Regions from separate parts of the Halobacillus sp. HZG1 genome, predicted to be linked through region 2. Evidence: riboswitches for the same ligand, from Rfam matches in the RefSeq annotation. Region 2 holds a riboswitch; each other region holds the start of a gene.
The links. A riboswitch is a leader RNA that binds a small molecule or an ion and turns the genes downstream of it on or off. The one in region 2 is predicted to bind thiamine pyrophosphate.
Positions count from the first base shown of each region.

Region 1 (7,882 bases), on a different contig from region 2:
AAAAAGCGAAAGTGCAGACAGAGATGTATCATCGCCAGGTAGACTGGATCTCCGTAATTGAAACACCTGTGGAGAACTTTGTAAGAAACAATGAATTTGTGTTAAGTACAGGGGTTGGGTGCGGAGAAGATGTGCTGGCACTAGAAGAATATGTGAGAGATGTCATCCGTTCGGAAGCATCTGTGCTGGCGTTTGCCACAGGACGGCATCTTTATAAAATCCCGGACCGGGTGTTAAAACTTGCGGAGAAACATGAGTTGATTGTAATGGAAATTCCATGGGAGGTCCGTTTCGGAGATATTTTACAGGACGTTTTACGATTGATTAATGAGGAGAGCCGCCAGGAGCAGCAAAGGACGGAAGAAATTCGCCAAGAGTTGATCAACTGTGTTCTGAACGGAAAAGGGCTGCAGGAGATCACATCCATCATCTATCAGAACACAGGTATTCCAACCGCGATCAGTGACCACAACAAACAAATCCGGGCGAATCAGTATTTTGATCGATATTTCATCGATGTCTTGAATGGACACGAACTGTCGCAGGAAGGCATCCTGGTAGAAACCGAAATGGACAGTGAGCACCCACTCCGCCATTACATTGAAACCTATGAAATCGGTGAACAGAAATGCTACCAGCTTACCATTTTATCGAACTATAAAAAACAAGGATATATTCTCTTTAAGCCGAAGGAAGAAAAGGAGTTAACCTGGGTGAACCTTCATATCCTTGAGCATGCGCTTACCGCATGTGCCTTATATTTCGTAAAAGAGAATGCCATTGAAATGACTGAAATCAGGCTTAAGGACAACTTCCTGCTGGATTTAGCTAAGCGGGAGAGGGAGATGGACAGAGCTCTTTTATCAAAAGCACAGCTGCTTGGTTATGACCTGGAGAAGCCTTATATTTGTCTCGTCGGCCACATCCGGTTCGTTCAGCCGGAGGAGGAGCGCACCTCTTTAACGATGCCTCAGGTCAAGTCGTCATCAATCAACAGTCGGAATTATTACATTCAGAAGGAAGTCACACATGCGGGTGATGCCCTGCATAGGAGGACGATGACCACTTTTGATGAAGGGGAGGTCATCGTTTATTTGGAAACAGACCGGCCGGACTACGGAGAAACCGCGAATCAGTTTCTTGACCTGATTGAGCGGAGACTTCATGAGTTGTTGAAGGGGATTACGATCAGCTGGGGGATCTCCTGCCATAAAGGGGGGTATCAGGTTTTTCATAAAAGCTATGAAGAGGCGGAAACCGCACTGAAAATCGGTCAGCAGCATGAAGAAGGGGAGCGGACGTTTTTCAGTGACACGAGAATGAACCGCCTGCTTATGGCGCTGTCCCACGAAGAAGAAATTGGAGCCATTGTGTCGGATACACTGGAGAAGCTGATTGATTATGATCAGAAGCGGCAGACAGAACTGATTCATACGTTTATGGTCTACAATAAATACAACAGCAATGTCAGCCAGACGGCCCGTGCGCTGAATTTGCACCGCCAATCTTTGCTGCACAGATTGAGAAACATTGAACATTTGACCGGGCTGTCACTTCTCAATGCTGATGACCTCTTTTTGCTAGAGCTCAGCGTAAGGTTATGGCTTTTGAAAAAAGTCGATGCATAGAGCGCTACCTCGCGGTAGCGCTCTATTTTTTATCTTTGACGGTCGTTTTCCATTCGCCCTGATTGGTCCCGCGTCGATCCAGCTCGACGGTCCACTGGTCGGATTCCTTGTCAAAAGAAAGCAGAGAAACAATCAGCACATCGGACTTTTCCGGTTCTTTTTCAGATAATGCAGTAGAAAGAGCTTCAGAAGCTTTTAAGTCTGCTCCCTCTACTTCACTCATTTCAAGCTCCTGGACTTTTTCAGCGGTGGCTTGTTCAGGGTACGATTCAGCGATATCCCCGTCTACCCAGACCTCGACCTGTTTGCCGACCCATAAACCTTTAGGAGCTCCAGACACCCACATGGCCCTTCCTTCCTCCCCTGACCCATCATCCATCGGTGTGACAACAAGGATACTGTCCTCATCCTGATCCATGACAAACCCGCTTATGTCCGGGTCGGGTACTTCTGCTTCCACTTCCTTCTGGTCTACTTCCTCCGTTTCTGACAGCCCACATCCACTAAGGCATAAAGAGAAAACCATGAACATACCAAGCATCCATCTCATTTTCATCATTCACACACTCCTTATCTACTTAATGATGACGTTTGAACGGGAGCAAAAGTTTCACATGACAGAAACATCCAATTTTGTTATGATGAAAATCACCAAGCGAATAAGTTTATGAAACTACTAGGGGAGCCTGAATAGGCTGAGAGGAAAGCGAGCGAGCTTTCTGACTCTTACAAACCTGATCTGGTTAATACCAGCGGAGGGAAGTAGTCTGACGATACGTGTATCGGCTTACTGCATACCAGGCCAGGTCCTCTAAGGATCTGGCTTTTTTATTTGCCTCCATTCTACTCCCGTTCAGAAAGGTGGTGAAATATGAAAAACACAAAGTTACTCACAACGATGGCTGTGCTTGTGGCAATCGGGACGCTCGGGGCGCAATTCCTTTGGTTCCCTGCCGGTATTGCAAAAGCTTATCCTGTCCAGCATGCGGTTAATGTGATTGCGGCGGTGGTGCTTGGCCCCGTGCCGGCGGTCATGATTGCTTTTGTTATCGGGCTTTTACGTTTCTTATTAGGGCTCGGCACCTTTCTTGCTTTCCCAGGTGGGATGTTTGGTGCATTATTGGCAGGGCTTTTTTATCGGATGTTTGAAAGAAAAAGTTCTGCGGTGATTGGTGAAGTGCTCGGCACTGGAGTCATCGGAGCTTTGGCATCTGTCCCGATCGCACACGTCTTAATGGGAAGTTCAGCTGGTGTTTTTGCGTTTGTTCCTTCTTTTGTCGTAAGTAGTCTCTCGGGGGCTTTCATTGCTGCCTTCATTTTATCACGAGTGAAAGTTGAAAACATGATCTTACAACCATAATACACGGAAACTGCTAGGGGCGCGAGTATTCGCTGAGATAAGGAAACATTCCTTGGTCCCTCAATACCTGATCCGGGTCATGCCGGCGGAGGGAAGTAGTAAGAATCCCCTTCTGTCCTCTAGTAGCTTCCAAGAATAATAGGAGGCTCTATCATGTCTTTTTCCAAACAATTAAGAAATGAAAATCAGGATATTTATCAAGAAATCTTCACTCATCCCTTTGTCCAGGGGATCGGGAAAGGAGAGGTCCCGAAAGAAGCGTTGATTCATTATATCAAGGCTGATTATGAATATCTGAATGCTTTTATGCATGTGTATGGAATCGCTATTTCCAAGTCCCCTCGTAGAGAAGACATTCAACTGTTTAATAAGCAAATCGATTTTGTGTTGAACAGCGAGATCCATCCTCATAACAATTTTTGTGAACAGATTGGCGTTTCCTATGAAGAGCTTCAAGGGTATCCGCTGCCGCCGACTGCTGATCACTATATAAAGCATATGCTATTTCATGCCCATAATGGGGGGATCGGTGAAATATTAGCGGCCTTGCTTCCATGCCCGTGGACCTATTATGAAATCGGGGTCGAGCTTAAGAACCACTACCAGCCAGGGGTTGACCATCCTTTTCTCCCTTGGATCGATTTTTATGCCGATGCAGAGGTGAACAGTCTGACGGCGGTGTTATGTGAGCGGCTTGATCAGTATGCTGTACAAGCGTCTGAACCAGAAAAACAGCGGATGAGAGAAGCTTTTCGTAAAAGTTGTCAGCTGGAATATGCTTTTTGGGATATGGCTTACACACAAGAACAATGGCCTTGTGAAAAGGAGGTTGTGAGATGAGACAAGTATCATGTGCGCTGACAATTGCAGGGACTGATCCGAGTGGTGGCGCGGGTATACAGGCAGACTTGAAGACGTTCCAGGAATTGAAGAGTTACGGGATGAGTGTTGTAACTTCAGTCGTTTCCCAAAACACGACAGGTGTGAAGGATGTACATCACCTCCCGGAAAATTTCATTAAGAGTCAGCTGGAAGCTATTTCTGTGGATATGCCTGTTCATGCACTGAAAACTGGGATGATTGCCAATAAGGGGATGATGAGAGTCATCAGTGAATGGTTGGATGAAGTGGCTGCTCCTTACATCATGGACCCTGTCATGGTTGCCCAGAGCGGGGACCCCTTGATTGAAAAAGAAGATCAACGGTATTTAAAAGAATACCTTGTGCCCAGGACATCACTCGTCACTCCGAACATCCCTGAAGCTGAAGTCCTTGTCGGAGGAATAATTAAAACAGAAGCAGATATGAAAGAAGCAGCCGAGATGATTGTGAAAGATTTAGGTGCAGGAGCGTCTCTTGTCAAAGGGGGCCATCTACATGGAAGAGCGGTTGATTTTCTATATGATGGTGGACGTGTCTATGAATTTGAATCTGAACGGATTGATTCTCCGAATACGCATGGCACAGGGTGCACGTATTCAGCAGCCATTACGGCTTACCTGAGCCAGGGACACGCTTTGCCAAAAGCCGTCAAAGAAGCCAAATACTTCGTAACAGAAGCGATTCGCCACTCCTTCGACTTAGGAAAAGGAAGCGGACCGACCAATCATTTTGCTTTACGTGAGGAGGTTTTCAACAAATGGCTGTAAGTGTTATCGAAAGAGTAAGAACACAACGCCCACTGATTCATCACATCACGAATTCAGTGGTAATGAATTTTACAGCGAACGGTCTTTTAGCTTTTGGAGGGTCGCCGATCATGGCCAATGCCACACAGGAAGTGGCGGATGTTACCCGATTGTCTCAAGGACTGTTATTGAATATAGGAACGCTTCATGAAGAACAGGTGAAAGCGATGATCCTTGCTGGTAAAGCTGCAAATGAAATCGGCATTCCTATCGTCTTCGATCCTGTCGGCGCTCCTGCTACTCGGTATCGTTCAGATGCATGTCAGAGGATCTTGCAGGAGGTGAATCCGACAGTTATTAAAGGGAATGCCGGAGAACTTGCCCATCTCATCGGTCTAAATGTGGAAACGCAAGGCGTAGACTCCACAGGAGCAGCTGATTCCGAAGCCATCGTCCGCTTAGTAGCGGAGAAATATCAGACTGGAGCCGTCTGTACAGGAGAAGAGGATGTCGGATGTATGGATGGGGATGTTTTTGTTAATGAAACAGGACACCCTCTCCTTGCTCAAATTACGGGTTCCGGCTGTTTGCTTGGTTCTTTGCTTACAGCAAGCTTAGCGGTAGAAGGCAATCCTAAAGAAAAGGTGCTGGCAACATTAAGCCATTATGGAAGGGCGGCGGAACAAGCAGCAGGGCAACCTGATGTCAAAGGACCAGGGACATTCATACCGCGGTTTGTCGATGCTTTAGCAAAGGGTGAAGAGACATGAAAGCTTCTACCCTTCGAAAATACTTCGTCATGGGCAGCCAAAACTGTGCCAAAGATCCTTTGAGTATTTTGGAAGAAGCGATTGGAGCTGGAATCACGTGCTTTCAATATAGAGAAAAAGGAGAAGGCGCTCTAACTGGAGAGGCGATGTACAGTCTCGGTCATAAGCTGCGCCAACGTTGTGCTGAAGCGGGTATTTTATTTATCGTCAACGATGACATCGAACTTTTTGATGTGCTTCAAGCTGATGGAATACACGTGGGGCAGAGTGATCGAAGTGTGAAAGAAATTCGTTCAAAATATCCTAATACAATCATAGGGTTATCGGTATCCGATCGGACAGAATTAGAAGAGAGTCCTGTCCATCTTGTCGACTATTTAGGTGTAGGTCCGATGTTCAGGACAATGACGAAGAAAGACGCTAGCCCTGTAGCAGGGCCTGAATGGGTGAAGATCGTCAAAAAAGCGTTTCCTGACATGCCCGTAGTCGGGATCGGAGGCATTCATCCAGAAAATGCTAGGGAAGTAATGGAAGCGGGAGCGGACGGGGTCGCCGTCATATCAGCCATTACACAAGCAGCTGACATTTCCTCTGCCGTAAAATCCTTATAAAATAGAAAGGAACTCATGCGTGTCATGAGTTCCTTTTTTGTTATCTGATGGTTTTCGTGATTCCTAAACTTTCTCCTGGTTGAAGAACCGGAATTTCGATCTGAACCGTATCCGGATATTTAATGCCAGCACCCGTATTAAGTACGACCACTTCATCCTCTGCGGCAATCCAATTTTCTGCTCTTAACTTTCTGGCAGCAGCAAATGCTGCAGCTCCTTCTGGGCAGACGAAGGCCCCTTCTTTTTGAGCGATTCTTTTCTGTTCCTCTAATAGTTCAGTGTCGCTGACGGCTACCGCACACCCTTCTGTATCATAAAGGGCGTCGAGGACAAGGAAATCTCCAATTGCTTTTGGGACATTGATGCCGAATGCAATCGTTTCAGAATCATCCCAGAAGGATGATTCTTTTTGACCTTGCTGCCATGCTTCCACAATCGGCGCACAGCCTTCGGATTGGACAGCTACCAGTCTCGGCATCCGGTCTTCGGTAATCCACCCAAGCTCCTGCAATTCTCTCAGTGCTTTATGAATGCCGATCAATCCGACGCCCCCACCTGTAGGATAGAGGATAACATCTGGAACGTTCCATCCTAATTGTTCGGCAATTTCAAGCCCCATCGTTTTCTTTCCTTCAATTCTGTATGGTTCCTTTAGTGTGGACACATCATAGAGCCCTGATTTTTCTACAGCTTCCGCCACGATTTTACCTGCATCGCTGATGAGGCCGTCGACGAGAAAAAGGTTGGCGCCGGATAAGGCACATTCGTTCCTGGTAATTTTCGGTGCGTCGACGGGCATGACGATGGTTGATTCCATCGATGCTCTTGAAGCGTATAAAGACCAGGCGGCACCGGCATTGCCATTGGTCGGCATGGCAAGTTCCTTCACTCCCAGTTCTTTCGCTTTTGATACGCCGACCGCAGCTCCTCTTGCTTTGAACGATCCAGTAGGGGTAATCCCTTCATCTTTCATATGAAGTTTACGGATATTCATATCGGCCTGAAGAGTAGGGAGGGGGATCAACGGACTCATGCCTTCCCCCAAAGAAGTTTTGTATGTAGGGTCCTGGAGTGGTAATAGTTCATGGTAACGCCAAAGGTCGGGGGCTCTTTCTTTCAACTGCTCAGGAGACCACGACTCTTTCAATTTGTCTAAATCATAGCTTACGAGTAAAGGAGATCCGCATGTACATAGATGCTGAGGTTCGTCTGCTTTATAGGTTTCCTCACATTTCGGGCAGTACAAATGAGATAAGTAACTGTATGTCATCATTATCCTCCTTCTATCCGGTTATTCGTATCTTAACATAAGAAGTTGGTGGAAAGGTTTGTGACGACATTGTATTAAGGACATCTCCAAAACTTCATACACTTTTTACATTACAAGAAAAAAATTCTTTGAATACAATGAATGTATAGTAATTTAAATATTCAGATAAATAGCGCGGAGGGGATGAAATGGTTCTTCCTTTTGACATTTTAGAGTATCAGCAGCGTTTGCAGAAAACGAAGAAACGGATGGCTGACCAAGGAATTGACGTGCTTTTGATTACAGACCCGGCAAACATGAATTACCTTTCTGGTTATGATGCCTGGTCTTTTTATGTACACCAAATGCTTGTGGTTATCATTGATGAACCACAGCCGCTGTGGATCGGTCGTTACCAGGATGCGAATGGGGCTCGGGTGACGACATGGATCTATGATGAGAATGTCATTGCCTATCCGGATTACTATGTCCATTCAAATGTTTATCACCCGATGGACTTTATAGCAGATATTCTGCTTCAAATCGGTCAAGGAAATAGGAAAATAGGCGTTGAGAAGGATCATTACTATTTTACAGCGAAGGCTTTTGAAAGATTGGAAAGAGGACTGCCGAATG
Region 1 is NZ_JAYLVQ010000031.1:10,371-18,252, forward strand. It holds gene VKA52_RS04240 (PucR family transcriptional regulator) at 1-1,628, shown strand, start outside; gene VKA52_RS04245 (DUF3221 domain-containing protein) at 1,651-2,184, opposite strand; TPP riboswitch at 2,297-2,406, shown strand; gene thiW (energy coupling factor transporter S component ThiW) at 2,500-2,988, shown strand; TPP riboswitch at 2,994-3,099, shown strand; gene tenA (thiaminase II) at 3,142-3,828, shown strand; gene thiD (bifunctional hydroxymethylpyrimidine kinase/phosphomethylpyrimidine kinase) at 3,825-4,637, shown strand; gene thiM (hydroxyethylthiazole kinase) at 4,628-5,386, shown strand; gene thiE (thiamine phosphate synthase) at 5,383-5,997, shown strand; gene VKA52_RS04275 (threonine synthase) at 6,038-7,267, opposite strand; gene VKA52_RS04280 (M24 family metallopeptidase) at 7,456-7,882, shown strand, end outside.
Region 1: linked by a shared signal. The riboswitch ahead of tenA (thiaminase II) and the one ahead of tenA (thiaminase II) in region 2 are both predicted to bind thiamine pyrophosphate.

Region 2 (7,882 bases):
TCTTCAAGTCGGCGGGCAAGCACGACATCATCGGACGTATACGGAAGAACCGTGAACCCTTCTTTAATCAGTTTTTCTGTTGCTTTGAGCGTTTCTACAGGATCCGGCAGTAACGTCTTGTCACAGCCGATCACTTCTACCTTGATCATATCGCAAAGCCCTGAAGCTTTCGCCAGTTTAGCATGTCGGACCGCTTCTTCTGCTGTTTTCGCCCCCGCTGTGTTCGGAAGAAGTGTATATTTCTCGACATCCAGCTGTTCAAGGAAATTCGGCTGGCTCGGTTCGAAAATATTCATCCGCCTTACGGTAAAGGTAAGCATATCAGTCCCTGATGCCTCCACCGCTTTTTTTTGAATATCAAAATCCGGATACTTTCCTGTACCTAACAACAAACGAGACTTGAATTCCTGGTTACCGATTTTCAACATCTTCATCCGCCTCCTACAAATTGTACAATTTCAATGATATCTCCGTCCTGCACCTTGTATTCTGATCGTGATTCTTTTTCGAGAATGGTTTCATTCTGTTCAACGATGACCACCTGCTGATCCAATTGAAAATGACACAGAAGCTCACCGATCGTATCGACCGTTTCCGGAACGGTCAGCCATTCCCCATTGATTCGTAGTTTCATAGGTTCACCCCTCCACGTGATAAATTCCCAGTAGTTATCCATTCATGAGGAACATCCTTGCCTTCGATTAATTCAGCGATCACCTTTCCTGTGATTGGGGACAATAAAATGCCATTGCGATAGTGTCCGGTCGCGATAATAAGTCCGGAAGACTCAGGATGTGGGCCCAGATATGGAATGGCGGCTTCCGTTTGTGGACGAAGCCCGGTCCAGGCCGTTTCCCACTCCGCAAAAACAAGTTCAGGAACTAACTGAGTCGCTGCTTTGATCAAGGGAAATAACCCACCCAAGGTTACCGTTTCATCAAATGTTCCAGGCTTTTCTGTTGCACCGATCACCAGACGCCCGCCTGCTTTCGGGACGATGTAACACCCCTTAGAAAAGAGCGTCCCTTGAATAAGTCTGCGCTTCGTTTTAACGGAAAAGCATTCACCTTTTACCGGAAACATATCCATCCCGAGTTCCTGTTTTCCAAGCAAATCTTCACTCCATGCCCCGCAAGCGACTACGACATGATCGGCGCTTACGTCTCCTCGATTGGTTCTCACTCCCGTGACTTGCTTCCCTTCTTTAATCAAACCTTGAACATCGGTGTACTCTAGAAGTTCTGCCCCAAGCTCTACCGCTGACAGGGCAAAAGCCTTCGACAAATCCGGAGCGGAAACTTGGCCGTCATCCGGGAGAAATAAGGCACCGCTCAACTGGGAGGACACCACCGGTTCTTCTCTTTGCAATTCAGAAGGCTCCATCCATCTCGCTTCCTCCCCGCGGTTTCGTTGAATTTCCCCATAGGCTATCAGCTCTTCTCTTTCTCCTTCATTTGTAGCAATTTTATAGATGCCATTCTGCTGTAATCCAATATCAATGCCGCTATACGCTTTCAATTCTTCAGCCAGCACCGGAAACATCTCGCGACTTGCTGTGGCAAGTGAATACAATGAATCGTCCCCGTCTTTTAGCTCCGACTGCGCTCCAAGCATGCCAGCGGCAGCTGAAGATGCTTTGCAGGCGACTGTCCCCCGCTCCAGGAGAAGAACAGAGCGTCCACGCTGTGCCAAATGATAGGCGATGGAACTGCCGATCACACCAGCTCCGACAACAATCGTTTCATAATGCGTATTCATAACATCCTCCCTCCATCGATTTCCCTCCGGTAAATCTGCGCTACACTCACAGGATCGTCCGCCTGTAGAATGCCTGACATGACAGCAATCCCCTGAGCTCCCGCACGAATGATATCACCTGCCCGCTCTGGCGTTATTCCACCGATAGCAACGACCGGGCATCCTACATGCCGGATGATTTCACGGAGCGAATTCAATCCTTCCCCCGCTTTTCCAGGCTTGGAGGCTGTGAGATAGATATTTCCGTATATGAGAAAATCCGCTCCTTCCTGATACGCATCTATGGCCTCTTTTAAAGAATGAACGGACTTTCCTACATTCAGGACGGGAAAAGTGCGCTTCACTTGTGCGACTGGCAAGCTTCGGTAAGTCAGTTGCACCCCGAAGCATCCTGACACAGCGGCTACATCAGCACGGTCATTGATGATAATGCGCTCTTTTGGAAAACCAGCGTCCACCAGTTGTTGAATGCCATCAAAGATTTCAACAGCATAGCGGTGCTTTTCTCTAATGTGGAGAAAATCGACCTCCTCTTGTACTGCTTTAACTGTGTTGGTTAGTTCAGCAAAGGTCTGCTTACCTGTCGAAATCAAGTGAATGGATGGTCTCACGATTCACTCTCCTTTTCCTACCGTTAAAGAAGTTCTCATATCAAACGGCCATTCTTCCATGACATAAGCCATTTCCCAAAACATGTATTCATACTGACTGCTGATCACAAACAACTCTTTCATCCGCTCCCGGTCAGCTTCCGATTTCAATTCCGCGAGATCATCCAACCGCTGAATCTGCTCCTCCACAAGCGAACGGAACCAATCCCCGCCATAGGTGGCAATCCACTCCTGATAAATCGGTTCTTCCGGCTGATGATCTTTCAAGTGCTCCCCGACTTCATAATAAAGCCAATAGCACGGAAGAATTGTAGCGATGATCTCTCCCAAATCCCCGTGGTAGGCGCCCCGATACATATGGGATGCGTACGCATAAGCCGTCGGAGAAGGAGTGAACTGGTTGCGCTCCTCCTCTGTGATTCCAAGCCTTTTGGAAAAGTTCTCATGAAGCTCCATCTCTGCTTCATACGTCCCTTGAGCATGAGAAGCCATACTGGCCATCGTTTTCATGTCCTCTGACTTCGCGGCTCCCATCGCCTGGACTCTTGAAAAATGGGATAAATAATAAGAATCCTGAAGCACGTAGTAGCGGAACTGCTCGAGCGATAACGTCCCTTCTCCAATCCCTTGGACAAAAGGATGGTTGAAACTTGCTTCCCAAATAGGATCCACCGCTTCGCGAATCTGTTGTGAAAATTTCATTGTCACTCTCTCCTTTTCCCGACGATCCACGGTCAAGGAAAAAAGAAATAAGACGCAAGCACTCTCTGCATCTATTTCCAGACACTAAAAAACCACTTTCTTCATATGCGTGAAGAAAGTGGTTTCATGTGTAAACATCTATATGTAGCTTAAGATACACGTAACCGCCACTTCCCTACGCTGGTATCAACCAGATCAGGTTCTAAGAGTCTTAAAGCTACACTTTAATCTCAGCCTTATGAGAAGGCACCCCTAGTGGATCGTCTATGAATTTTTGATTTCATTGATATCGTAACATGTTCTAAATAATTGTCAAAACATTCCTCCAAAACTATCATGAATGGTAACTCTTTGGAACATTTAACATTTCACTAAATAGATGGATAACAAAGAGCGCTTCGTGACGGAAGCGCTCTTTTGTATGAACCAATTTTAATCGGTTACTCTTCAGTAGTTAATCCAGATCTGAGAGTGAAATTCTATATAGCTTGTCATCATTGTCCTGTGGATCACCACGACCATCTGTATTATTACTAATGAAATAAAGATCGTCATCCTTAATCTGTACATCCCGAATCCTTCCAAGACCAGTGATCACTTCACTGTATTCACCTGTTTCAAGGTCGAATTCTAAAACGGCAGACCCTCTTAATGCTGCAACATAAAGTTTTCCTTCAAAATTGTCCATTCCAGATGGTGCCCAGGTGGAGCTATCTCCAGAAGTGAATAGAGGCGAAACCATTCCCTCTTGTTCTTCAGTGCCTTCTATAACCGGCCAACCGTAATTTTGACCAGCTTCAATTAAATTAATCTCATCGTTTGCATTATCCCCATGTTCACTTGCATACATCGTACCATCTGATAACCAAGTAATCCCTTGAGGGTTGCGATGTCCAAAGCTATAAACGTAGGAATTCGCAAATGGATTATCATCCGGAATCGATCCATCCAAATTCATTCTTAAAATTTTTCCACCTAATGAATCCAGGTCTTGGGCTATTTCAGGATCAGAAGCATCCCCAGCCGTAGCGTAGAGTTTTTCATCAGGACCTAATTTAAGTCTTCCTCCATGATGGTAAGTACCGCTGGGGATTCGGTCTAGAAGCAGATCCTCTTCTCTCCATACACGATTTTCCAACCGAAGCGTGACGATACGATTAAATTGTTCTTCCCCATCTTCATACGTGTAATAGGCATAGGCAAGGTTCGATTCGGAAAAGTCGGGGGCAAGAACAAAGCCAAGCAATCCTGCCTCTGAAGCTGTGGATACCTCTTCTTCAAACTCTATGCTTTGCCTTTCCACTTCACCATCTACTATTTTGACAATGTTCCCTGATCTTTCTGTTAAGTAAAAGGTATCTTCCATTTTTTCGATGGACCACGGAACTTCCAGATTATCTGCTATTACTTCTAAACCTTCAGCAGGTCGTGGCGATTCTTCCTGGTTATTATCACCCGAATTATCAGAGCAACCTGCTATAAAAAAGAAGGTAGAGATTAATAGCACTATGGTTTTTTTCAATTTAAAGTATTCCTCCCTCTTAGACTATTATCTGAAGCGGGGGCAATTCTAGTGCTCCCTCATTTCACTCCCATATTCCTAAATGAATAGAAGTGTTCTATTTGGAAAATATGCTATTTCAGTGTGAATCATGAAGGAAGAATAGAAGCTCACGCCCCCCAGGCTTAACAATTGTGTCACGAGGATCCCTTCAACAGATTAGCTTCTTCTATTCCTCCTGACGAAGAAATGATGTTCCTTTAGAAACAAAACCTTCCATAATATCTTTTGGCACCAAACTTCCACCTGTTGCCCAGACTAAATGAGTCGCATGACTTAAACGGGAGCCATACATGCGGTCTAACTGTTTTTGAATATCAATAGAAGAAGGACCGTACATGCCTGCAAGTGCCGATGGCTCGAGGGAAATACCTTCCGATTCATGCAAAAGGGCTAACAGCTTGTACAAGTTTTCGTCGTTGATCGTATAAATGCCGTTCACCATGTTTTCTATCAGCCGGCCAGCCAAAGCTGATGGTCGGCCAACAGCTAATCCATCAGCTTCCGTCTTATTATCAAGCCCGATATCCTGAACAGAAATGTCCTCATGTTTTCCTGTGGCAAGTCCAAGCATCATGCAAGGAGAGCTGGTCGGCTCTGCAAAATAACAGTGCACATGATCCCCGAAAACATACTTCAGTCCATAAGTGATCCCCGCAGGGCCTCCTCCTACGCCGCAAGGTAAATAAACCACCAGAGGATTGTCCGCATCAACTGTTATATTCTCCTGTTTCAATTGTTCATTTAGGCGCAAAGCAGCCACAGCATAGCCTAAAAATAAATCCTTGGAGTTTTCGTCATCAATAAAATAACAGTTCCTTTGCTCCTGACATTGTCTCCGGCCTTCGTTTACGGCAAAAGAAAAATCCTTATCATGCTCCACCACCACTACACCTTTATCCCTGAGTAACTCTTTCTTCCATTTTTTCGCGTCCACGGACATATGAACCGTCACCTGGAAACCTAAAGCAGCACTCATGATGCCTATACTTAAAGCCAGATTGCCTGTTGATCCTACAGCGATTGAGAAGTTTGAAAAGAACTGCTTGAATTCGGGATTGGCTAATTTAGAATAGTCGTCATTTTTTGTAAGCTTCCCATGTTGAATTGCCAGCCCTTCCGAGTACTTTAAAACTTCATAAATACCTCCCCGCGCTTTTATGGACCCGGCTATCGGAAGATCATGATCACACTTTAGATACAAATGGCCAGGAATGGATCGCTGGAATCGTTTTCCCAGTTCCTTCTGCATAGCAGGTATTCCGCGTATGGGAGATTCAATGATCCCGTTCATTTTCTTGGTTTCTGGAAATACTTTAGCTAAATATGGAGCAAACCTTCGGAGAAGCATTTCTGCTTCATGAAGGTCTTCGGTTGGGATGGGCAGATTTTTTTCAAGCGTGTGATAAGGTTCAAGTGAATCATTGGACCAGAACGTCTCTTTCTTGTTTTTCAAATGATCGATCAATTCTTCCTCGCTCTTATAAGTACTTTCAGGACACATAGAATCCTCCTTTAGTTTATTTATAGTTAAAAAAATGACTGTCCCACCTCGTTAACACTATGGCGAAATTGGAATCAGGCACCATCACAAAAAAAGGAACCAGTCAACTATATAACTAATTATCCTTTTCCTTACATTACATCCATAATTATACACACCTTATCTTACCTAATTCCATCGGTGTATAGAAAGCCAAACATTAGAAACCACTTCCATTTGTGATACCATAAAAGGAAAATATCACTGACCGGAGGATTTCCATGCTTAATAGGTTTATTTTAGATTTTGCTAAGCACTCAGAGGTGATTTATACCTTAAGTACAAATGCACCCAATTACATAGTCTCATCTAGTGAAAAAGGTATCCATGTAGAAACCAAGTCTTCACGCAATAAATTCAATGAGGGTGAAAAGAAAGTCCCTTACGTACTTATTCGTAACGACTGGCTGGAACAAGCGTTAGGAATCTTAATAGATAAAAGAACCGTTACTGATCAGGATTTTGTGGATTTAGGAAGAAGGCATTCTTTTATACTCGCTTTTTTGTCTTCCCTTCCCTTCGTAGAAAAACATAAAAATAACCAAGTTCAGCTTAAAACATTCACCACACTAGACATTCCTTTTAGTACTGTTGACCAAACCGTGACAATGCTTCAAGAATTGATTGATGGCGAATATACAGCAGATTCTATAACCCAAACATTTAAGGAAGATAACATAAAGCGGCTTAAGTCTCAGGCTCGTCAAAACTTACAATTACTTGGTTACTTAAATAAAGACTATAAATTAGAGAATAAAGATAACTCCATACAAGAAGTTAGAAAAAGAATACTTCAAAGTCCATTTATAGAAATGGTTTATGAATCACTAAAGTTTATGTCCATGTATCACTACAAGGAAAAGCTAGAAATTTTGAAAGAAATATCTTACTTAACTGTTGTAAGTTCAACAGATCAAACAACCATAAAAGAATCTGTTGCTGAGAAAGGAATTAGAAACATTTTCAACTGGCTAAAGCACGCGGAGTTAATAGATGGAGATGGGAATGTGATAGAGATGTCTGAAAAGGTAAATAAAAACCGGAATTACTGGTGGGTGAACCAAGGACAAACAGCAAAAGATGAAGTAGAAGGCGGTTTCCTATGGGCCCCTAAGAGAAACAAACAAGGCACCCCTCTCACCCATCATACAGATCTTCTTAAAGCTAATCCGGGAGATGTTGTATTCGCTTATTCCCAAGGAGCTATCCATTCCATCTGTGAAGTAACAGAGAATGCTGTCACTAGTAAGAAGCCTTCAACGTTTGCTACAGATCTGTGGGAAGAAGACGGAAACCTCCTCCGCGTACAATATTCCCCACTAGATCCTAAATTAAAAAAGGTTTCTATTCCAGAAGACAAACGTAAAAAGGAAACTGGACCTTTTGATGTGAACGGAAATGTCAAGCAAGGTTATTTTTATTCAGTAACTAAAGATTTCGCTGAATACCTTCTAATCTCGTTTCAAGAAAGCTTTCCAGCAGCTTTCAAACTTGAAAGATCGACACGCAAAGCAACCAATCTCTCAGAGAAAAGATTGGTCCATCATATCTACAATTACATAAAGAGTGAAGGCTTCTACTATAAAGAAGAAGAAGTTAAAAGCCTTTACCTGGCATTACGAACAAAACCGTTTGTTATCCTTTCTGGCATTTCAGGAACTGGAAAAACGAAAATCGTTGAGAAATTTGCCAATAGTATTGGGGCAA
Region 2 is NZ_JAYLVQ010000070.1:147,807-155,688, forward strand. It holds gene VKA52_RS13930 (thiazole synthase) at 1-428, opposite strand, end outside; gene thiS (sulfur carrier protein ThiS) at 431-634, opposite strand; gene thiO (glycine oxidase ThiO) at 631-1,758, opposite strand; gene tenI (thiazole tautomerase TenI) at 1,755-2,369, opposite strand; gene tenA (thiaminase II) at 2,373-3,071, opposite strand; TPP riboswitch at 3,227-3,335, opposite strand; gene VKA52_RS13955 (PQQ-dependent sugar dehydrogenase) at 3,526-4,593, opposite strand; gene VKA52_RS13960 (D-serine ammonia-lyase) at 4,802-6,136, opposite strand; gene VKA52_RS13965 (McrB family protein) at 6,397-7,882, shown strand, end outside.

Region 3 (7,882 bases), on a different contig from region 2:
CCGGATACCCAGTATTGCATTTACAGTGAGTGACCCCTATCAGAATTATCAAGAGGCGTTAAGAATCGCTCTCGGAAACGCGCTTGCCAATGCGCAGACCATCGCAAATACGATGGGGTTGAACCTGGATCAGACCCCTGTCAAGATCATGGAATTAGGAACAGCGCCTGTTGCACCTGTCCAAAGTTTTCAAAAAGCAGAAGCTCTTGGAGCAGCCACCACTCCGATTGAACCGGGTACACTTGAAACGGTCGCAAAAGTGGAAGCACATTTTCAATATTTCCCGTAATCCGCCACTTTCCAATCCGGAAGGTGGTTTTTTTATGGGCAAAAAAGGATAGATTATGCACGGGAGGTTCTAAATATGAATATAAAAGTTGAGAATAATGTGTAGCACTTATTTTATGGGCTCATAAAATATAACTGAAACTAAAAAAGTTGCTCTAAGGAAAAACCTTCGTTACAATATGCTTAGAGAAAATGGTCGAATTGAAGGAGAGGTACCATGGAAAACTTGTTATTGGCTTTCGGGCTAACCTTGCTTGCGGGATTAGCCACAGGTGTAGGAAGTTTGATCGCTTTTTTCGCAAAGACGACGAACACGAAGTTCCTTTCCCTTGCGCTCGGTTTTTCGGCGGGGGTTATGATCTATGTATCGATGGTGGAAATCTTTTTTAAAGCTCAGGATTCACTCGTCGATGCGATGGGGAACGAGGCAGGGCAGTGGACGACGGTCGGCGCCTTTTTCGGAGGTATGCTTGTCATCGCACTGATTGATAAATTCATTCCTAAATCAGGGAACCCTCACGAAGTGAAAAAAGTGGAAGATATGACGAAACGGGACACAGCCGTAAAAGATCCTGATTTATTGAAGATGGGAACGTTCACAGCTTTGGCGATTGCGATTCACAACTTTCCGGAAGGCATCGCGACGTTTACTGCAGCCTTGAATGACCCGGCGCTGGGATTAGCCATTGCTGCTGCGATTGCCATTCATAACATCCCCGAGGGTATTGCTGTATCTGTGCCCGTCTACTATGCGACAGGAGATAAGAAAAAAGCATTCAAACTTTCTTTTCTGAGTGGTTTGTCTGAACCGGTCGGTGCCATTCTCGCCTATCTTCTACTGATGCCGTTCTTGAACGACATGATGTTCGGTATTTTATTCGCAGGGGTGGCAGGGATCATGGTATTCATTTCCCTTGATGAACTGCTTCCTGCATCAAGAAGGTACGGGGAAGCGCATTTATCGATTTATGGAGTCGTTGCCGGTATGGCCGTCATGGCTTTGAGTCTTCTCTTGTTCATATAAAAAATGCCCAGCAGGTCGATGGCCTGCTGGGCATTTTTTGTTAACACGTTTTTTCCTGGATCAGATCTTCGATGGTCTGTTGAATCTTTTGTTTGGATCTCTGAATCAGTCGCCAGTTAAGATGGATGTGGTCCGTTTCTTTTCTTCCAAGCTTCCAATGGTCTTCGTCCGCCTTTATTTCCCACTCGGAAAGTGTCGGGAATTTTTCACCTGCTTTACGGAAAAGCCAATGGTTCACTTCTGCTCGGAGTTGTTCGTTCGCTTCTTCTTCCGTCCAATTTTCAGGATAAGCGAAATGGAAGGTGCCTTTTTGAAAAGCAAAACGGGCCTCTTCCTGATGGTCGGTCCTTAGACGATAGGAGCGGCCAAGGTAAGAAATCTTTACGTTATCGGAAGCAGTTAGGGCATCGATTGCGTATAGATCGTCGTGCGTCTTCTGCCATTTTTCCAAAATCCAGTCCGCTTTCTTTTCAACAAAAGCCTGAATTTTTGCCTCTTCTTTATGAGGGGAGACGGTCACTTTTACTCCATTCAAATCATCGAGGTAGATTTTAATAAAAGAGACGTCCTGCTTTTCTACTGTATAAGCAATGGTTTTTTCTGCGTAAGTAACGATAGGCATTGATGTCTCCTTTCTGACTTACAACGTAATGTTCGTTTTTCGTTTTTGGAAGTCGACACCTTCATAATACGTGTTCTTCACCAGCACGTTCGGACCGAGGCATTTCACGGCCGGACAATGGCAGTTCAAGCTCTTCGCTGTATTCGTAGAAAGCCAGTTCTCATAGGCATCGGAAAGATTGGTGTCTTGAATGTTCCCAAGCCCTGGCTCGTCACCGAAGTCTGTCACGATAATATCCCCTGAGAAAATGTTCACGTTCAAGCGGGAACGTCCGTCTGGATCGTTTCTCACCGTCACATTCTTTTCGCTGTAAAGACGCTTCAGCATATCGAGGTCGTCTTGGGAAGAGCTGCATGGATAGTAGGGCAGCGTCCCGAATAACATCCACATATCGTCATTACGATGATCAAGAAGACGATTGATGCCTTCGCGCATTTGTTCAAGACTTAATGTCTCTAAACTGCTGGCGAAATCCACGGGATACATCGGGTGAATCTCGTGGCGGGCACACTTCATTTCTTTGACATGATCGTGAATGGACTCAAGATATGGGAACGTACGGCGATTCAGCATCGTTTCAGCTGAAACCATGACCCCTTCTTCAGAAAGCCGCTGCGAATTTTCCACCATCCGGTCAAAAAATTTCTTCCGGTTTTCTTCCGATGGTTTTCGTTCCATCCTGGCGAATCCGGTATGAATGAATTCCTCAATCGTTCCCCAGTTGTGGGATATATGTAAAACGTCCAAGTAAGGAATGATCGGGATGTAACGCTCATAAGGAAGCGTCAAGTTGGAATTGATTTGCGTGCGCACGCCGCGCTCATGGGCGTATTTCAAGAGGGGCACCACATAATTTTCCACCGATTTCTTCGACATCATCGGCTCTCCGCCCGTAATGCTCAGTGTACGCAGGTGAGGAATTTCATCAAGCCGTTTCCGGAGCAAGTCCATCGGCAAAGCTTCCGGATCCTTCGCACCTAACGTATATCCGACCGCGCAGTGCTCACAACGCATGTTGCAAAGAGTTGTGGTCGTAAATTCAATGTTCGATAAGGTCATTTTTCCGTGTTCTTCCACGTCCATATACGCTTCCCATGGATCGTAAGAAGGGGTAAGCGCCTGAAGCTTCATGTTCGTACTCATAAATTATGAAACTTCCTTTCTATTTAAATTTATTTCGGTCGATAACCTTTACCATTCTATCATTAATATGCCTAAAACCATACAATATGTATCGGAATTGTTACGGGATCACCTGTGCATGTTTTATGGAAAGAGGAGAATAAGGGTGTGACATCGAATGATATGGGGTAACGACTAGCACAAGGGGGAGTCAGATCATGAAACAAACCGTACTCATTACAGGAGCATCCAGTGGATTCGGTTTCCATACAGCTGTGAAATGTGCAGAAAAAGGTTTTCGTGTCATTGCCACGATGAGAAATATAGAAAAAGCCGTAGCGTACGAAACATTGGACGAGGAGGTCCGTGACCGCATTGAAGTGTGGTCATTGGATGTGACGGATGAACAATCGATCGCGCGATTTTCAGAAAAAGTGAATACGCTGGATCGCTTGGACGTGCTTGTGAATAACGCCGGTTATGCGGTAGGTGGATTTCTTGAACAGGTGCCGCTTGAAACGTACCGGAAACAATTTGATACCAATGTTTTTGGTGTGATTGCCGTTACGAAAGCAGTTCTTCCCCTGATGCGTGCCCAGGGTAGTGGGAAGATTTTGAATGTCAGCAGTGTGAGCGGGTTGATCGGCTTTCCAGGCTTATCCGCTTATGTCTCATCCAAACACGCCTTGGAAGGCTTATCTGAAAGTCTCCGTTTCGAAGTGAAACCATTCGGAATTGATGTCGCTCTGATTGAGCCTGGCTCTTATCAGACCAATATTTGGTCGTCCGGTCTTGTTATGCCGGAAGCCGCCCAGGACCCTGAGTCTCCTTATGCCGAATACATAAAAGGGTTGTGGAATGCGTTGAACAGTGAATCCCATGGCAATCCTCAGGATGTATCAGATTTGATGACGGGATTGATGGAAAAAGAAACCCTGGTGAAACTCCGCTATCCCATCGGTGCCGGTGTGAGAGCGAATGTGTGGTTCAAGCGCTTGCTTCCTTGGAAGTGGTTGGAGAATACCGTGTTACAAAAAATACTTGGAAAAGAGAAAGCCAAAGGAGTGGGATTGAATGGAAAACGTGATGCATGGAGCAGAGGAGATGCGCTTCGAGGGTAATGAAGTCGGTATCCTCATCTCTCATGGGTTTACAGGAACGACACAAAGTATGCAGCCTTTAGCTGAAGCCTATGCCAGAGCTGGTTACACCGTTTATTGTCCGAGATTAAAGGGTCATGGAACAAGTCCTGAGGATATGGAATCCACCTCACATATGGACTGGGTGCAATCAGTGGAAGAAGCTTATTCCTGGTTAAAAGACAGGTGTTCCAAAATATTTGTCGTCGGTTTATCGATGGGTGGGACGCTTGCGTTGTATATGGCGAGTCAGTATCGGGACATTGAGGGAGTCATTCCAATCAATGCGGCCATCGATATCCCGGCACTGGAAAGCAGCCAGGGTTCGGATGAACGCTTTTTAGATGCGATCGGTTCCGATATCAAAGATCCAGAGACGGTCGAACTTGCGTATGACCGCACGCCAGTGAAATCGATCGGAGAGCTGGTTGAATTGATGGGCATGGTCAAGGATAGACTGGATGAAATCCACTGCCCGATCATGATTTTCGTATCGGATGAGGATCACGTTGTACCTCCGCATAACTCGGAAGTCATTTTCGAATCGGTGTTTTCTGAACACAAGGAGATTATCCATCTGGAGAATAGTTATCATGTAGCGACCCTTGATCATGACAAGGATATGATCATTGAGCGTACCTTGGAATTTTTCCAAATGTACACGAATACGAAGTGATTGCCCGGGAAATACAAAAGGTTTTGTAATCTAGTAAAAAGTTTATTATAATAGAGACAAAACAAGAAAAGTAAACGGTATAAAGCCTTCAAGGGGAGCCTCCGGCTGAGAGTGAACATTTCGTTCTGACCCTTCGAACCTGTCAGTTAGCACTGGCGTAGGGATGGCGGCTTTTTTGATGGTGCAATGCAGAATTGGGACTCCTCCATCAGGAAGCTTCCCTATTTGGCGTTGCTTTTTTTGTGTCTTTTTTTAGGAGGAATGTTGAAATGAGAAATCGTCGCGTTTTATTTCTCGTAGAAGTTGCGATTTTTTCAGCACTCGCATTATTGTTGGATATCATCCCGTTTTTATCATTTAAACTGTGGGCGCAGGGAGGTTCGGTTTCCTTTGCCATGGTCCCTGTATTCATTATGGCTTTCCGCTGGGGCTTGAAAGGGGGCGTCACCACCGGTCTTCTGTTAGGAATCTATCAAATTATGACCGGCGCCTATATTATGACACTACTTCAGGCGTTCCTCGACTATATCGTCGCCTTTGCAGTAATCGGAGCGGCCGGGTTGGTAGCGAAACCGCTCTGGAAGGCGATCCAATCGAAAGAGTCCCGTCGATTGATCGGATGGATTGTTGTCGGCTGCCTGATTGGAAGCGTGCTCCGCTTTTTCGGACACTTTTTTGCAGGAATCGTCTTTTACGGCGAATTCGCCCCTGAGGGACAGCCTGTCTGGTTGTATTCCCTCATCTATAATGGTGGGTACATGCTCCCGGCGTTTATCTTAAGCAGTATCGTCGTCAGTCTCCTATTTGTAAAACGGCCAAAACTATTAAGCCATTAAATTAAATCCCCCGTCCGATGTTCTGACATCGGACGGGGGATTTTTAATAGCTCTTCCTTCTATGAATGTCCACAAACGCCGCCTTTTCTTGATGACTCAGTTTCGAGATGTCTCCAGGGTTCGTTGCCTGGTTAAGCGCTAGGGGTGGCATGAAAGCAAATCGCTTTCCTGTGGGGAGCGCCGAGCTTCCTCTCACTACGTCCTGCGGAATCTCGTCTATCTCCTTCTCCCACGGGAGTCTCGCAGCTTCCCAACCACCGCATTTCATATAAGGGGAGAAACGAACCCCTATACCGAGATGGAGTGTCCACCACTCTTCCATCTAGAGTGGGTATCAAGCTTTCACTTTCTGAATGCCCAGTGGGCAGAATTAATATTATACTCTTCCACGACCCTGCCATATCGTTCAATATATTATGTTTTTATTTTTTTTCTTCTATTAAGGTTTGAGACAGGGCATTATAGTGAAAATAGAATAAGCACTCTAGTTGAGGAGGCTACATAATGGACCGTTTGAAGCGGATTGGAAAAAGTAAATGGTTTTGGATCATTGTCGCTATTATCGCTGTTTTAAGTGTTACCATTGCTTATCATACTTCATGGAAAGCTCTTCCTGAGGGGATCTCTTATGAAGGAGAGAAGCATCAGATGGAAAATATCGAGTTTTTCCGTGATTTAACATATGAAGACGAAGCAGGGAAGACGGTGCATGATCTTCAGGTTTTTGAAGAGATCAACCGGACGATAGGGGAGGCGGAAGACTTTATTGTGGCCGATATGTTTCTATTCAATGGCTACACAAATGGAAAAAACGAGTTTCCTGACATCTCCAGCAACCTGGTTGACGCCATATTAAAACGAAAAGAGGAAGTCCCTGATTTGAAGGTGGTTTTCATAACCGATCAGATCAACACCGTGTATGGATCGTATGAGTCTGAGACGATCAAGCGCCTGGAAGATGGCGGTGTGGATGTTGTTTTGACCAACTTGAATAAATTGAGAGACTCGAATCCTTTATACTCCAGCGTCTGGCGGCTGTTGTTTTCCTGGATGGGCACCGGAGAAAACGGCTGGATCAGTAATCCGATGGCCAAAGAAGCTCCGGATGTGACCTTGAGGTCCTACATGAAACTGCTGAACATCAAGGCGAATCACAGGAAAGTCCTGGTCACGGAGAAATCTGCGATTGTCTCGACTGCCAATCCTCATGATGCGAGTGGATATCATGAAAACGTGGCGTTCAAGATGACGGGGCCGATCATCAAAGATATATTAGAAGCGGAAGAAGCGGTCGTCAACTATTCAGGAGAAGCTGATTTTCCTGACTATGAAGATCGCACTTGGGAAGAGCAGGAAGGTCCTCTGACGACCCAATTTGTGACGGAAGGGAAAATTTACAGATCCATTCTTGATGAATTGTCGGCTGCTGGTGAAGGGGACACCGTATGGCTCGGAATGTACTATTTGGCTGATAAAAAAATTACGAGCTCGCTTGATGATGCAGCCAACCGTGGGGCTACGGTAAACATTGTGATGGACCCTAACAAAAAAGCATTTGGTCACGAGAAGACGGGCATTCCTAATTTACCGGTTGCTGCTGAATTAAAACGCCTGGGGAACGAAAACATCCATCTGCGATGGTATGATGTCAATATCGAGCAATATCATACGAAGATGCTGTATATTGACCATCCTGAAGAAGATGTCATCATCGCTGGATCGGCGAACTACACACGCCGTAACCTCTCAAACTTAAACTTGGAAGCCGATGTTGTCATCAAAGGAAATGGGGAAGAACAGGTGTTTACGGAAGTGAATGACTACTTCACTCGGATTTGGAACAATGAAGAGGGACACTACACGGCGGACTACAAAGAGTATCAGGATAACTTGACTTTCATTCGCTATGCCACCTATTATCTGCAAAAATGGACCTGGTTCACAACCTATTGATATAAGAAAGGAGCGCACGGAATGTGCGCTCCTTTTGTATTCTTCTTATTATAATAAGGTTTCTGCTTTTGAAGGGTTCGTAACAATCAGGAGAACTTTCCCTTCATCCAAATCTTCTTCGTATTCTTCTGCTTCCTGTTCAGAAAATCCGATCTCCTGCAGTTTTGTCCGTAGTTCATCGCCCTGTTTACTGAAGAGATTGCTAATCACGTTTTTGATGTC
Region 3 is NZ_JAYLVQ010000042.1:14,776-22,657, reverse strand. It holds gene VKA52_RS06255 (SIMPL domain-containing protein) at 1-289, shown strand, start outside; gene zupT (zinc transporter ZupT) at 506-1,312, shown strand; gene VKA52_RS06245 (YgjP-like metallopeptidase domain-containing protein) at 1,353-1,934, opposite strand; gene yfkAB (radical SAM/CxCxxxxC motif protein YfkAB) at 1,953-3,077, opposite strand; gene VKA52_RS06235 (SDR family oxidoreductase) at 3,272-4,177, shown strand; gene VKA52_RS06230 (alpha/beta hydrolase) at 4,131-4,871, shown strand; TPP riboswitch at 4,953-5,052, shown strand; gene thiT (energy-coupled thiamine transporter ThiT) at 5,141-5,707, shown strand; gene VKA52_RS06220 (hypothetical protein) at 5,751-6,029, opposite strand; gene VKA52_RS06215 (phospholipase D family protein) at 6,212-7,660, shown strand; gene VKA52_RS06210 (general stress protein) at 7,709-7,882, opposite strand, start outside.
Region 3: linked by a shared signal. The riboswitch ahead of thiT (energy-coupled thiamine transporter ThiT) and the one ahead of tenA (thiaminase II) in region 2 are both predicted to bind thiamine pyrophosphate.